DNA from 3 places in the Deefgea piscis genome. Region 2 is predicted to be linked to each of the others. Evidence: predicted binding sites of a transcription regulator. Region 2 holds the regulator's gene; each other region holds the start of a gene.
The links. The regulator FNR, encoded in region 2, switches genes on or off when oxygen is low (the NO sensors DNR and NnrR bind a similar motif). The targets are predictions, from matches to a motif close to TTGATNNNNATCAA.
Positions count from the first base shown of each region.

Region 1: the regulator FNR is predicted to act here: its motif matches at 2,968-2,981, upstream of K4H25_RS05600 (bacteriohemerythrin).
Region 3: the regulator FNR is predicted to act here: its motif matches at 2,741-2,754, upstream of ubiU (ubiquinone anaerobic biosynthesis protein UbiU).

Region 1 covers NZ_CP081149.1:1,194,799-1,199,516, reverse strand. Annotated here, with positions in the region: gene K4H25_RS05615 (CDP-6-deoxy-delta-3,4-glucoseen reductase) at 29-1,051, opposite strand; gene K4H25_RS05610 (NAD-dependent epimerase/dehydratase family protein) at 1,135-2,028, shown strand; gene K4H25_RS05605 (hypothetical protein) at 2,157-2,375, shown strand; gene K4H25_RS05600 (bacteriohemerythrin) at 2,467-2,916, opposite strand; gene K4H25_RS05595 (HD-GYP domain-containing protein) at 3,213-4,562, opposite strand.
Region 2 covers NZ_CP081149.1:2,232,248-2,236,965, forward strand. Annotated here, with positions in the region: gene K4H25_RS10340 (sulfite exporter TauE/SafE family protein) at 1-244, opposite strand, end outside; gene hemN (oxygen-independent coproporphyrinogen III oxidase) at 261-1,670, opposite strand; gene fnr (fumarate/nitrate reduction transcriptional regulator Fnr) at 1,831-2,577, shown strand; gene K4H25_RS10355 (hypothetical protein) at 2,625-3,293, shown strand; gene rlmB (23S rRNA (guanosine(2251)-2'-O)-methyltransferase RlmB) at 3,412-4,155, opposite strand; gene K4H25_RS10365 (HDOD domain-containing protein) at 4,332-4,718, shown strand, end outside.
Region 3 covers NZ_CP081149.1:206,830-211,547, reverse strand. Annotated here, with positions in the region: gene K4H25_RS00985 (methyl-accepting chemotaxis protein) at 1-196, shown strand, start outside; gene ubiT (ubiquinone anaerobic biosynthesis accessory factor UbiT) at 281-712, opposite strand; gene K4H25_RS00975 (U32 family peptidase) at 709-1,596, opposite strand; gene ubiU (ubiquinone anaerobic biosynthesis protein UbiU) at 1,667-2,680, opposite strand; gene gnd (phosphogluconate dehydrogenase (NAD(+)-dependent, decarboxylating)) at 2,863-3,774, shown strand; gene K4H25_RS00960 (zinc ribbon domain-containing protein YjdM) at 3,905-4,234, opposite strand; gene K4H25_RS00955 (DUF1523 family protein) at 4,567-4,718, shown strand, end outside.

The DNA.
Region 1 (4,718 bases), 1.0 Mb from region 2:
TCGATAAACGTCTGGTTTTACAACGTTTTTATTTTAAATCCTTGCTGGTAAAAAAGGCGTCGGAGAAGAACGCGTCGCTAGGTAGTTGGTGTGAAAGGCAGCCGGTATAAGCCGCTTCGACCATCATGGGGGATCCGCAGGCGTAAACTTGGTAGTGAGCCAGGTTGGCAAAGTCGGACAAAACCACTTCGTGCAAGAATCCGGTACGGCCCTGCCACTGATCTTCGGGCTTGGGGTCAGATAAAACCGGGATAAAAGTAAAGTTGGGATAGAGCTGCTGCCACTGCGATGGCAATTCGGGCATATAGAGATCAGCCAAGGTGCGGCAACCCCAATAAAGCACCATTTCACGCTGGGTATGATTGGCCAACGCATGCTCGATCATGCCTTTGATGGGGGCAAAACCGGTGCCGGTGGCTAGGAACAAGATCGGTTTATCGCTGTCTTCACGCAAAAAGAAGCTACCGAGTGGGCCGGTAAAGCGGAAAATCTCGCGCTCTTTCATCGTGTTCCACACGTAATCAGAAAACTCGCCGCCGTCGATGTGGCGAATATGCAGTTGCAAAAAGCCCTCGTGATGCGGTGGATTGGCAATTGAGAAACTGCGCTTTTTGCCGGTTTTGGTGTGGATATCAATATACTGCCCAGCCAGATAGGTCAGCTTTTCGGTCGATGGCAGTTTTAAAGTCAAAATAGCGACGTCAGGCGATACTTTTTCGATGCGCTCGATGCGTGTTGGCAAGGTTTTAATTTGGATATCTTTAGTGGCGCTGACTTCGCGGCATTCGATACTCACTTGATCGCTGACCGGTGTGGCGCAACAAAATAAGGCATAACCTTGTTCTTGCTCGGCCGCGCTCAGCGCCGTTTCAGAATGATCACCATGGACGACTTCGCCGCTGAGCACCTTGCCTTTGCAGGCGCCGCACGATCCGTTTTTACAACCATACGGCATGTTAAAACCTTCTCGCATGGCGGCGTCGAGCAAGGTCTCTCCCTTAAAGACAGAGAGTTGCTGGCCCGAAGGTTCGATGGTAAGTTGTTGACTCATATTCATTCCATACTGTGTTAATGCGTGTCGAGCATTGACCAATGCCTGCCCTTAACTACGCCACGCTGTGAGCTACTAAATCTATGAAAAAACCACGCTTATTGATTATTGGTTGTGGCGATGTTGTTCGCCGCGCCCTGCCTTGGCTTAAGCAGCACTTTACGGTGTATGCAACTGCACGCTCTAAAGAATCTGCATTACAGCTCAATACCCTTGGTGTTCGCCCTATTCTTGCCGATTTAGATCGGCCAAAATCTTTAGCACGCTTAAGTGGCATTGCTGAGTATTTGATTCACAGCGCACCACCCGGTGACGGCGTGGGCGATCAACGAACGCGAGCCTTAATTGCCGCTCTAAGCCACGCCAATATCCAGCAAAATAAAATTTTACCACAGCGCTTACGCCGAGCTGTTTACATCAGCACCAGCGGTGTTTATGGCGATTATGCAGGGCAATGGATTAATGAAAGCAGCCCGCTTAAAACGCAATCGCTGCGCGCATTGCGCCGAGTCGATGCCGAAAAACAATTGCGTGATTGGGCAGGACGGCACGGTGTTCGACTGAGCATTTTACGCTCGCCTGGTATTTATGCTGCCAATCGTTTACCGCTGGAGCGCATTGCGCGGGGTGAACCGGTGCTCCACCGTGAAGAAGACAGTTATAGCAATCATATTCATGCCGATGATTTAGCGCATGCGCTATGTTTGGCGCTGTTTCGCGGTTTGCCGCTACGCACTTACAATATCGTGGATGATGAGCCGCATAAAATGGGCGATTATTTTGATCAAGTCGCCGATGCGATGCAGCTGGCGCGTCCGCCACGCATTAGCCGAGTCGAAGCGCAAACGCGGCTGTCGCCCGCCCTATTGTCTTATTTGAATGAATCGCGGCAAATTGGCAATGCCCGCGCCAAAAATGAGCTCAAGCTGCAATTACGCTACCCTAATACCGCTGCGGGTTTAGCGAGCGGCCTTTAAAACTGGCGCGCATATATGATGCTGAGTCCGTAACCTGATTTAATCGCCGTAAAGCTGGCCTAACAAAGTATTTGCTTTCGACGTATCTTTTACTATGCTGACTGATTGTTGACTGCGGAGTATAGATAATGATCAGCATCTGGATCACATGGGCGTTAATCTTGGCGGGCGCAGTGTATTTAATTTATTGCTGGTGGACGTTTCATCACAGCGCCGATGCACCGCGCGTTGACTATCGCGATGATCAGGCGCATTTTAATTTGCAGCTGTATACCCATGCCGAGCATTTTTCGCCGCACAAACCCGCCAAAAAGATCGTGAATGACAATAACGATCAAGCTGTGTGATGCGGTAAATGCAGCCTTCGAGTAGCAATAAAAAACGCACAGTCCGCTGTGCGTTTTTTTTTTGGCATCACCACCGAGATACGATTGGCGATCAAGACCAAAAGCGTTCTAACCAGCCTTTCTTTTGCCACGTTTTTTGCACGCCGCGCGATAAGAAGTGCTCAACATAGCGTTGATCGGCTTCCATAATATGCCGCGTCAACCAATTGCGTAAAAAATGCAGCAACTCAAAAGACACCGCTTCTCCTTGATTGAGCCTGGCTTGCAAATCCACCATTTGCCCAATCAACTCTTCATGATGCTGTTTGTGCGTTTCATAATCGGGATAACCCAAAATTCGCATCAAGCTTTCTTCTACCGTGAAGTGGATACGGGTGTAATCGGCCAAACGCTGCAAAATCTCCACCGAGGCCTCACGGCCATGATGCTGGCGAATCGCATCGTGTAATTCATTTAATAAATTCACCAGCACTTTATGCTGCTCATCAATCTCTTGAATCCCGACCGATAACGTTTCATTCCATTCAATCAATAAACTCATCGCTGACTCCCTCAGAAGCCGCCATACTGCCCAGCGCCGCACTGCCACTGTTTGATCCACATCAAAAAGTGAGCCAAGCCCGAGCCAGCCTCCCCTATCTACAACACTTGGCGCAGGGTTTAAATTCATTCACGGCAAACCGCTACAGGCAAACCCTTAGCGATGAATACCAGCGCCAAGCGCTTAAAACCTAATCGCAAAGAAATGGGTATATCACTGCAATATCTATACAACAAGATCTACACGGCAATACCCAATGGAGATAGGCAATATCACAAGTGCTTGAGTAGATCCCACTAAGCAGGCGATAGCATACTTTCGCGCATCACTACGCTTTGCAATGCGGCAAAGCAATCGGCATCAATGGCTGATCCCAGCATGCCGCGCATGATCTCAATGGTTTTTTCTGGCGAATTGGCGGCGTGATACGGGCGCTCGGCGCTGATGGTGTCAAAAATATCGGCGACGGTGATAATGCGCGTTTCCATACAAATCGCTGCGCCACTGATTTTGCGCGGATAGCCTTGCCCGTCGAGACGCTCGTGATGCGCTGCGGCCACCACGGCTAATTCGGCAAACTGGGCAATTTTTCCCAAAATAGTTTCAGTTAAGCTGGCGTGTTGTTGCACGGCCCGAAATTCTTCATCGGTTAAACGCCCCGGTTTTTCCAAAATTCGGCTACTCACCCCTAGCTTGCCGACGTCGTGCAATAACGCTGCGCGGGTAATCCATTGACAACGCTCGGCAGAAAAACCCATTTCTTGCGCGATTAAATTGGCATAAAAACCCACCCGCTCACTATGCCCAGCGGTAAACGGGCTTTTGGCATCCACCACTTGACCAAATGCCGAGGCGATATCGTCCATGTATTGCTCATCCAGTGGCTGAGTCCATTGCGCGGGCTCTAGCGACTGCACGATTTGATCAATATTGGGATCGTTCAACGCCTGCCAAAATGCCGGTTCTTGGCCAACCACATTAAACGCAGCCACCAATTCAGGGTCAAACCACACGCCGGCACGCTGCTGAATTTCTAAACGGGCGGCTTCCATGCCGTGCGAGAAATTAAATACATCAATCACTTGCGCTAATAAGGCAATCCGCGCATGGATTGGAATCGCGCTGCCACGCAAACCTTCTGGTCGGCCACTACCATCCCAATGTTCATCTAATGAATGAATCCCTTGCGCCACGGCTTCAGGGAACCGCAGCTGGCGGGCAATACGTGCACCACGATCACAGCGGGTTTGAATTAACTCTTGGGCGATTTGATCGCCATTACGCAAAATATTCAAAATCGCCGTTAAGCGCTGCGTCCAGTTTTCATTTTTGCCGGTGTGCTCAAAAACAAAGCCTAAAACTTGCGATAAATTATTACCGACTAATTTGAAATCATGTTTAAAGTGCTGATCGTCGACCAAATACAGCTCGCAAATTCGCGCCGCATTGCTGCTGCAACCCAAATCCTTGAGTAATAAGGTGTAATACAAAGCCCAAATCTGCGCTTCGTCCATGCCAATTTGCCGGCCAATATGCACGCCAATCCAGCAACAACGCACGCAATGGCCTTCAGGCTGTCCTTCAGTTAGATCTAAGGCATAACTGAGCGAACCCAATAGTTCAGCTAGTTTTAAATTTGCAGCCATTTTTCGTCTCACTCAGCGAAACACTCAAGGTCTTTAGACTTAACGTAACTGCTTACGCTAGCGTGCCAGCAAAACTCAATGAGCCATACACAAGTGATTGGCAACGGCTGGCACGACATCAGACCCAGCATAGCTTAATTTAGACTGACTTAATCC
Region 2 (4,718 bases):
ACAAAATTGATTTTAATGCCTGCAACTGACCCAGCGCAGTAAAGCTCGCGATGCCACCTAATATGCCGCCGATAACAACATACCCAGCCAAACGGCCAAAATTAAAGCCCAAGTCATACAGCAACCTTGGGCCTTTGGGTAAATTGGCACTAAACGCCCCGACAATACCACCGCACATCCCTGCGCAATGACCACCACCAAGTAAACCTGCTAAAAACAAAGCCAGCCAATCTAATTCCAGCATACCGCGCCACAAGCCATTAAATCAGTTGAGAATACCTTGCTTTAGTTGCTTTTGTCCGTAAATACGCATCAAACACCATCGCAATCGAACGAATTAACATCCGCCCCTTCGGGGTTACTACGATGGAATCCACTTCCAAGACCAATAAGCCATCTGCGGCCAAAGGTTTTAGCAACTCAAGCTCTTCAGCAAAGTAATCACTAAAATCAATCATATAACTGGCTTCAAACGTTTGAAAAAACAATTCAAACTGACACATCAAGGCCTGAATCACCGCGCGGCGCAGCGCATCATCCCGATTCATAGTTAGGCCACGCTCAATCGGAAATTCGTTTACTGCTAGCTTGGCGTAATATTCTTCTAAAGTTTTTACATTTTGGTAGTAGTTCGCGCCAACCTTACCAATCGAAGACACGCCAAATGCCAGCAAATCACAATCGGCATGCGTTGAATATCCTTGGAAATTTCGTTGCAAGCGACCACGACGCTGCGCAACCGCCAGATCATCATTGGGTAGCGCAAAGTGATCCATGCCAATTAAGACATAACCGGCCTGAGTTAATTGCTCGATTGAATTTTGTAAAATATCGAGCTTCACTTCTGCAGACGGCAACTCATCCGCATTAATTCGGCGCTGCGGCATAAAGCGCTCAGGCAAATGCGCGTAGTTATATAGCGCAATACGATCTGGCTTGAGCAACAGCACGCGATCAATCGTTTCTGCTAGCGACTCCGCAGTTTGTTTTGGCAAACCATAAATCAAATCAACGCTGACTGAGCGAAAGCCATGCATTCTAGCCGCTTCAATCACCGTGCGAGTTTCTTCCTCTGACTGCACGCGATTCACCGCAATCTGCACCTCGGGATTAAAATCTTGAATACCCACACTCATTCGGTTAAAGCCCAATTGAGCCAAATGCTTAATTGTCTCTTCACCGACTTTACGAGGGTCAATTTCAATGGAATATTCGCCAGTTTCTAATAAAGTGAAATGGGCATTAACCACATCCATCAAACGCTGCAGCTGGGCATGCGACAAAAAGGTCGGCGTGCCGCCACCTAAGTGCAATTGACTCACTTTAGGTCGATTCGGCAACAAATCACCGTACATCTTTATCTCTTGCGTGAGATAATCGAGATATTCATCGGCTTTAGACTGATCTTTAGTAATAATTTTATTACAACCGCAGTAGTAACATATCGTATTACAGAACGGCAAATGGAAGTACAATGACAAAGGCATCGACAAGGCGCCAGGCATGCGCTGACTTAAGCAGGCCGAATGCGCCTCTTGGCTAAGACCAGCGACAAATCGATCCGCAGTTGGGTAGGAGGTATATCGAGGGCCTTTGCCATCGTAACGCACAATTAACTCACGATCGAAATCAATAGCTGGCGCAGTAATGTTTATTTTTTTCGAGATCATGATCTTTCCCAGTAACTTTGCTTTGGTCGCAGGATAAGATGGACCTGCAGAATAAAGTTTGATCTAAATCAGATAAAATATAACATCCCTCTTTATAGATAGCTGGTTTTGCTTTACAACAGCTGCTGAAATTATCATTCAAGCGTACATCGAGCCTTATATGATTCAAAATATTCAAATCCGCGAACTGACACCTCGCCACCTTCGTCAATCATGTTCTAACTGCAGCTTGCGTGAACTTTGCCTCCCTATCGGACTGAACCCCGAAGAAATGCAAGAGCTCGATGCCATTATCACGCAAGCTCGACCGATCAAACGCGGTGAAGCACTTTACCGTGCTGGTGAACCCTTTAAATCGCTCTTTGCCATTCGCGTTGGATTTTTTAAAGCCAGCGTGATTTCTGAAGACGGCCGCGAACAAGTCACCGGCTTTCATATGTCGGGCGAATTAATGGGCATGGACGCGATTAGTTCAGACTTTCATACTTGCGACGCCATCGCACTCGAAGACAGCGAAGTGTGTGAACTGCCCTTTGGTGAGATTGAAGAATTAGCCGGTGATGTGCCACTCTTGCAGCGCCACTTATATAAAGTGATGAGCCGAGAAATCGTTCGCGACCATGGTGTCATGTTGCTATTGGGCAATATGAAGGCAGAAGAACGTCTAGCTGCTTTTTTGCTCAACCTATCGCAACGTTTTGCTATTCGCGGCTACTCTTCTACTAGCTTTCATCTGCGGATGACGCGTGAAGAAATCGGTAGCTACCTCGGACTCAAACTTGAAACCGTTAGCCGAACGCTGTCAAAATTTCAAGATCAAGGCTTTATCAAAGTTCAAAATCGCTTAATTGAAATCATTGATGGTGACAGTTTGAAAAAGCTGTTGAGCAACTGCCAAGGCGAATAATCTCGCACGGGCTGCCCAACCCATAACGGCAGCCCAATGGAGCTACAATGCATTACACCATCGTCGCGCCACAACCCCTACAAGCATTGCTCGCACATCGACTCAAGCATTTCGCCACAATTGACTATCAGTTTTGCGACAAAACCAAATCCCAGCCGGCAATGATCTTTGTCCAAGCCAATCCCCACGCAACGCCCAACACCTTCCAAGCTGATATTGAACTACTGGCCCTACCGGCATTACAAGCACCAGAATACGGCTTTATCTTTGCCGCAGCGGGATCATTAACGGCACTACAAAGCACGGCCCCTTTACTCGATGCACTCGCCCCTATTGCCAATGGATGGCTACATATTGGTGACTTTGGCGCCGCTAGTTTTGCACATCGCGCGTGGCAAACAATAACTGAAAGCGCATCTAAAGAAAGCTCCGCTTTTTGGCAAAAAATCCCAAATCTACCCACGCCTATTCCGCTCAATCAAGCGGAGTTCATTACTGAGCTCGCCAAGCAAATGGGTGAACAGCAACAACAATCCATCGTACTACAACAGCTTGCCAGCGAGTTTCTCAGCCAGCAGCCAGCACACGATTTCCAGCCCTACTCTCCACTACAACGCCAATATTTTGGCCCATGGAGCCAAACCAATACCTCGCCAGCACAGCAATTAGCCAACTTCATTTTGCAAATCCCCACGCAATACACGCCAGCCAATTGAGCACAAAAAAATAGGTATTGCAATACAGCGCTTATTGTATAAAGTCTGCATCGCAATACCTATTTAATCATTCCAACTTTCAGTCAAACACACTCAAACCAAACGCAGCGATTGCTACTTACTTGGCCATCACCCGCTGACGACGGCTTTCAGACAAGACAATCCCTGCCGCTACCGACACATTCAAACTCTCTACCGAACCATACATAGGAATCGATACCAGACTATCACAAAGCTCACGCGTCAAACGGCGCATGCCTTCACCCTCATTACCCAACACCCAAGCAATCGGCCCAGTTTGGCCATAATGGAACAAATCGCACTGACCATCGGCCGCAGTACCCACCACCCAAATGCCACGTTCTTTTAAGTCGCGAATCGTTCGCGCCAAATTAGTCACCATCACATACGGCACGACTTCAGCGGCACCACAAGCCACTTTAGATACTGTCGCCGTTACGCCAACACATTTATCTTTAGGTGCAATCACCGCATGTACGCCCATGGCATCGGCGACACGCAGACAGGCACCCAAATTATGCGGATCGGTAATCCCATCTAAAATCAATAAAAACGGTGGCTCATCTAAATCATCCAATACATCTTCAATCGACAAATAGCTTTTTTCAGTATCAATCAGCGCCGCGACACCTTGATGACGTACATGACCAGCAATACCATCCAAACGTGCACCATCCACTTGAACCAGTTTTACATCTTGTAATTTCACGGTTTTCAGTAAATCTTTCATCCGTGGGTCGCTACGTTCACTATTAACGTAAACCTCTAGCACCGAGTCGGGAAAACGCCGCAAGCGCGATGTGACAGCATGAAACCCATGAATAATTTTATTTTGCGACATACGCACATTTCCTAAAAAAGCCGAGATTCGCAATTTTACGGGGTTTATGCAAAAAAGACTGTAAATAAGACATTCTGAGCGCGAGAATACGCTCATTATTTTACAGCGAAGGCAATACTCAGTTAAATACATACTATTCTTAAGGTACTTCAACAACAAAATAGCATCAACTTTCCATGACCATGACAGCAACTGAAAACAAATCCAGCACTGAGCTCAGAGACCAATACCTCGCGATGCTAGAGGATATTGCCAAAGAACTCGATGGCAATACGATTTTCCCTGTTTGCTTTGATATTTCAATCCAAATTGGCGCGGCGATGAAAGACCCCAATGCTTCGATACAAAAAATCGCCAGCGAAGTAGAAAAAGACCCACTCATCACCACCAAGCTGCTCAAGCTAGCCAATTCTGCTAGCTACAATCCCTCAGGGCGCGCCATTGTAAATATCGAAAATGCCGTGATTCGACTAGGAATGGGCGTCGCACGTTCGGCAGCACTGGCTTGTGCAATGGATCAACTATCTCGTTCCGCACAACTCGCCCCCTTTGAAGCGCAATCT
Region 3 (4,718 bases), 1.5 Mb from region 2:
AGTCTTGTCGATGGGTATTGCCAGCGCGGCACAAAAAGAAACGCTTTCAATTCAAGACACCGCCAATGCGATGCAAGAAATTAATCATAAAATCGATACTGCGAGCAATGCGGTCAATCAAATCAGTCTTGAAACCGATCAGCTGCTCGACTTAGTCGCTGATTTACAAAAAAATATCGCGCAATTTCAAGCCTAATCGACCGCCATTGGCGATTAGGCTGGGTTGACGTTGGGTTTGCTCGCCGCCAACTTTGGCGAGAACTCAACGGCAACAGACGGTTTAAACGTTTAATCTCATCCGCACGCTGCTCGGCAAGCGCGCAAATAGCGGCGAGAAATCGGTCGCATCCATTAAGTTTTTTAGCGTTAGGCCCAACTCGGTATCACCAGTGATGCTCAGGCGGCGCTGAAAAAACAAGGTGTCTGGATCTTCTTGTCGCCGCGCAATTAACCAATAATCAGCCAAGCTGGCGGTTAATGTGACATCTGCAGGGGTATCGCCACATACAAAGCGGCCATTCTGGTAGCTTAGCGTAATACCCCAGTTTAAATCGCTAACCGCCATCCGTACTTGCCGGCCTTCCCACCACGCAAAATCTTCTTCGGGCCACAATTGTTTGCGAACCAAATTGAGCAGCGTCACCGTAACGGCGGTGGGCGGTGTTTCGGGGAGTACGGCCAGTAATTTAATCAACGGCGCTGGGATGTTCATACGGTTTCCTTCATGCAAATGCCTGCTTGGCCATGCCAATAGCCATTGACCAGACCTTCGGGATTAATACGTTGCCAATCAAATTGCGTCGCCGATGTCGGCTGAGCGAGCGCTGCGGCGTAGGCGGCAACAATTTCATCGGTAAACTCTGCTTGTGGACTAATGCGTAAATGGCTGGCACCCAAGTTGGTGACGCTGGCCAAATCATAAATTAAGGCATGGCAAGCTGCCGATTGCGTTTGAATACCGTTTAGACGCAAGAAGTCTTGCCCTTCGCGTGTTTTGAGCAACTGGCCATCGGCGTGCTCGATACACTTAAATTCACAGGCATCTTTGCTTAAATCGTAATGCCTGGCGGTAAAGCAGCGCGCAGAAAAAGCCAGTGGCAAGCGGCCATGGGCAAAGATTTCGGTTTCAATCGGTAATTTGGCTTCTGCCAATGTCGCCACAATCGCTGCGCGACTCGCTTCGAGCGAGGGTAGCCAGCGAATGGCGCCTGCGGCTTGATGCCAGTCGAGCGTGGCGCCGTTGTAAATATTCAGATGCGGGCCAGCAATATATGGAATCGCTAAATCGCGCGCGATTTTTACTGCGCCCAAATCATTGGCTTCGAGTAAGCCGCCTTCTTTGGCAAAACGGCGTAATGACGATAAATCCGAACCCGATTCGAGCAAAGCTTGCGAGCTGTAAACGACGGTTTTGCCGGCTTGGCATAATTGCTGGCCGAGCGCCAACCAATCGCTAGTGCGTAATTCATGGCGGCGAGCGCAAACCACTTCACCCAGATAAATCGTGCTCACATCCCAATCGGCAGCAGCGGCATAAAAATCGAGTGTGGCTTGGCGTGACCAATAGTAAAGCAGCGGGCCAAGAGTGAGTTGCATGGATCTTCCTCGATGAATTTAAAACTGAAAAGCCGCGCTGGCGGCGTGGCTTTTGTAAATTAGGTGCGTCTTAGCGCCAAGGTCGGCTATACGCCCCAAGCGTTTGTTGATGCCCTTCCGATACTTTACTGAGTGCCTGTTGCCACGCGGGTTTGACCGAATAGCGTGGATCGCTCGCTGCATCAATCGCCGCACGGAGTGTTTTGGTCACTTCGCTGACATAAGCCGGGCTGCGTTGTCGGCCTTCGACTTTAATGGCTTTCACGCCCATGCGGATCAGCTCGGGCAATACCGACAATGCATTAAGGCTAGTTGGCTCTTCCATCGCGTAATAGCTAGCGTCGCCGACTTCAAAGCGGCCTTTACACAGAGTTGGATAACCGGCAGGTTCGTCTTTTTCAAAATGGTCGATCAAAATGCCATTTAAGCGGGTATCAAGGGTATCGCCCTTAGGTAGCCATTGCACATGGCTTGCAGGTGAACACACACCATGGGTATTTGGCGATTCGCCGGTTGCATAGCTCGATAAAATACAGCGGCCTTCGGCCATTACGCACAAGCTACCAAAACCAAACACTTCGATTTCGACGGGGGTGTTTTTAATGACGTATTCGATTTGTGGCAAAGTCAAAACCCGTGGCAGAACGGCGCGGCTAATGCCAAAATGTTCATATGCGAGGTTCACCGCTTCAAAATTGGTGGCGGAACCTTGCACTGATAAATGGCGGCGTAACTGGGGGTGGCGGCGGGTGGCGTACTCAAGTAAACCCAAGTCGGCCAAGATCACCGCATTGGCGCCTAAGTCGGCTGCGGCGTCGATTGAAGCATGCCATTCAGCGGTTCGACCCGCTTGCGGGTACGTGTTAATGGCAATGAGTACTTCCCGACCTTGGGATTGTGCATATTCAACACCCGATTTAAGCTGTGAGTCGGTAAAATTAAGCCCAGCGAAATTGCGGGCATTGGTCGCATTCTTAAAACCAAGATAAACCGCATCAGCACCAGACTGAACTGCTGCTTTTAGGGCTGGTAAACTACCAGCAGGGCAAATTAATTGCGGCAAATGTGGTGCTAAAGAAGGCATAATAGCGTAACCCAACGTGAGAATTTGCGCCTAGCTTAGGCGTTACGCTCTCATGAAACTTTAATACAAATCAAAAAAAAGCATGCCTAGTGCTTCGGTGGTAGAGAATATCCCGATAAAACTGCATGATTTACGCTTCGAATTTAAGTATTCGGCGGGGCAATCAATACAAAGGAAATAGCATGAATATCGCAATGATCGGTTTAGGTAAAATGGGCGGCAATATGGCACGTCGACTCTCTCGAGGCGGAGCGACGGTCTTTGGCTTTGACGTCAGTGCTGACACCCGTAGCCAACTGGCGCAAGAAGAAGCTAACTTCAAAGCATTTGCCAGCGTACCTGAATTGATTGCCGCATTGCCAACGCCACGCGTGGTCTGGCTGATGTTGCCATCCGGCGCGATCTCTGAGGCCGCATTCGACGAAATGAAAACCTTGCTCGCTCCGGGTGATTTGATCATCGACGGTGCTAATGCCATGTATAAAGACAGCCAACGCCACGGTGCTGAATTGGCCGCAATGAATATTAAATTTGTTGATGCAGGTGTTTCAGGTGGTGTTTGGGGGCTGCAAAACGGCTACTGCTTGATGTTTGGTGGCGAAAAAGACGCAGCTGCGATGGCCGAACCATTTATGAAAATCTTGGCGCCGGGCGCTGATCGCGGTTGGACACACACTGGTCCAGCAGGCTCAGGCCACTACACCAAGATGCTACACAACGGTATCGAATACGGCATGATGCAAGCGTTTGCTGAAGGCTTTGCGATGCTCAAAGCCAAAGAAGAATTCGATTTGGATGTGGCAGCGATTTCTGAAACCTGGCGTCATAGCTCTGTGGTTCGCTCATGGTTGCTAGATTTAATCGCTGATACTTTACAGCAAGACACTGAATTGGCTGATTTAAACGCCTTTGTTCCTGACTCAGGTGAAGGCCGTTGGTCAGTACTGGAATCGGTTGAATTGGGCATTCCTGCACCAGTAATGTCGAGCGCCTTGTACGCACGTTTTGCTTCACGTGGTAATGACGATTACGCAATGAAATTATTGTCGATGATGCGCAATGCCTTTGGTGGCCATGCAGTATCAAAAAAATAACTGCCATTAAGTAATTAGAGTAATTAGCAGCTACAAAAATGCCCGCATCGATTGCGGGCATTTTTTATGGTGCAGTCATCGCTGCGAGGGTCTGCTGACGATTGATAGGCCGCCCTGCAGGCACCTAGCCTCAGGCTTTCTTCAAAAAACAGGCTTTGAGCATCATGCTGCCCAAATCGGTTTTGCAATCGACTTCATGGTCACCGTCAACAATGCGGATCCCTTTGATTTTAGTGCCGACTTTTAACGTGCTAGAAGTGCCTTTGACTTTTAAGTCTTTCACCACCACGACAGAATCGCCGTCTTGTAGCACATTGCCATTGGCATCTTTAACGATGCGCACATCGCTTTCTTCTACTTCTGCGACCATCGGCCATTCAAAGCCACAGTCAGCACAAACATAGTTATCGCCATCTGGATAAGTGTTTTCCAAAGTGCATTGTGGGCAAGCGTTTGACATTGGACTATCCAATTAAAAGAATTTAATCGCTAGATTATAGCAGCCGTTACTCAGCATACTGCGCTGTGATTATCACCAAAACGGGGATGGGGGTATTGGTAAGGGCTTGAATTACTAGGAAAAGTGCAAGGATTGATTGACACTCAACTTACTTGGGAATACGTTACACTGAATTTTCTGAGAATTCCAAGTGCAATTTACGGCAGCATTTCGCTCGCTAAATTTAGCGATCTTCCGTGCTGAATCAAGGGATGATTGATCGAGTGAGCGTGATTTACATATTTTATAACGGTATAAAATGTATACCATCTTCAATTTAAGGGAAGTGATGAATGCTGAAACTTAGAAAAGTACTCCTGATTCTGTTGGCATTGATTGCGCTGGTGGGCACCGTGGCTTTGGATTGTTATTTACCCGAAAAAACCATCACCACCATTACCGGGGTTGAGGTGAAATTAACTGATAAAGATGGGCCGATTAGCAA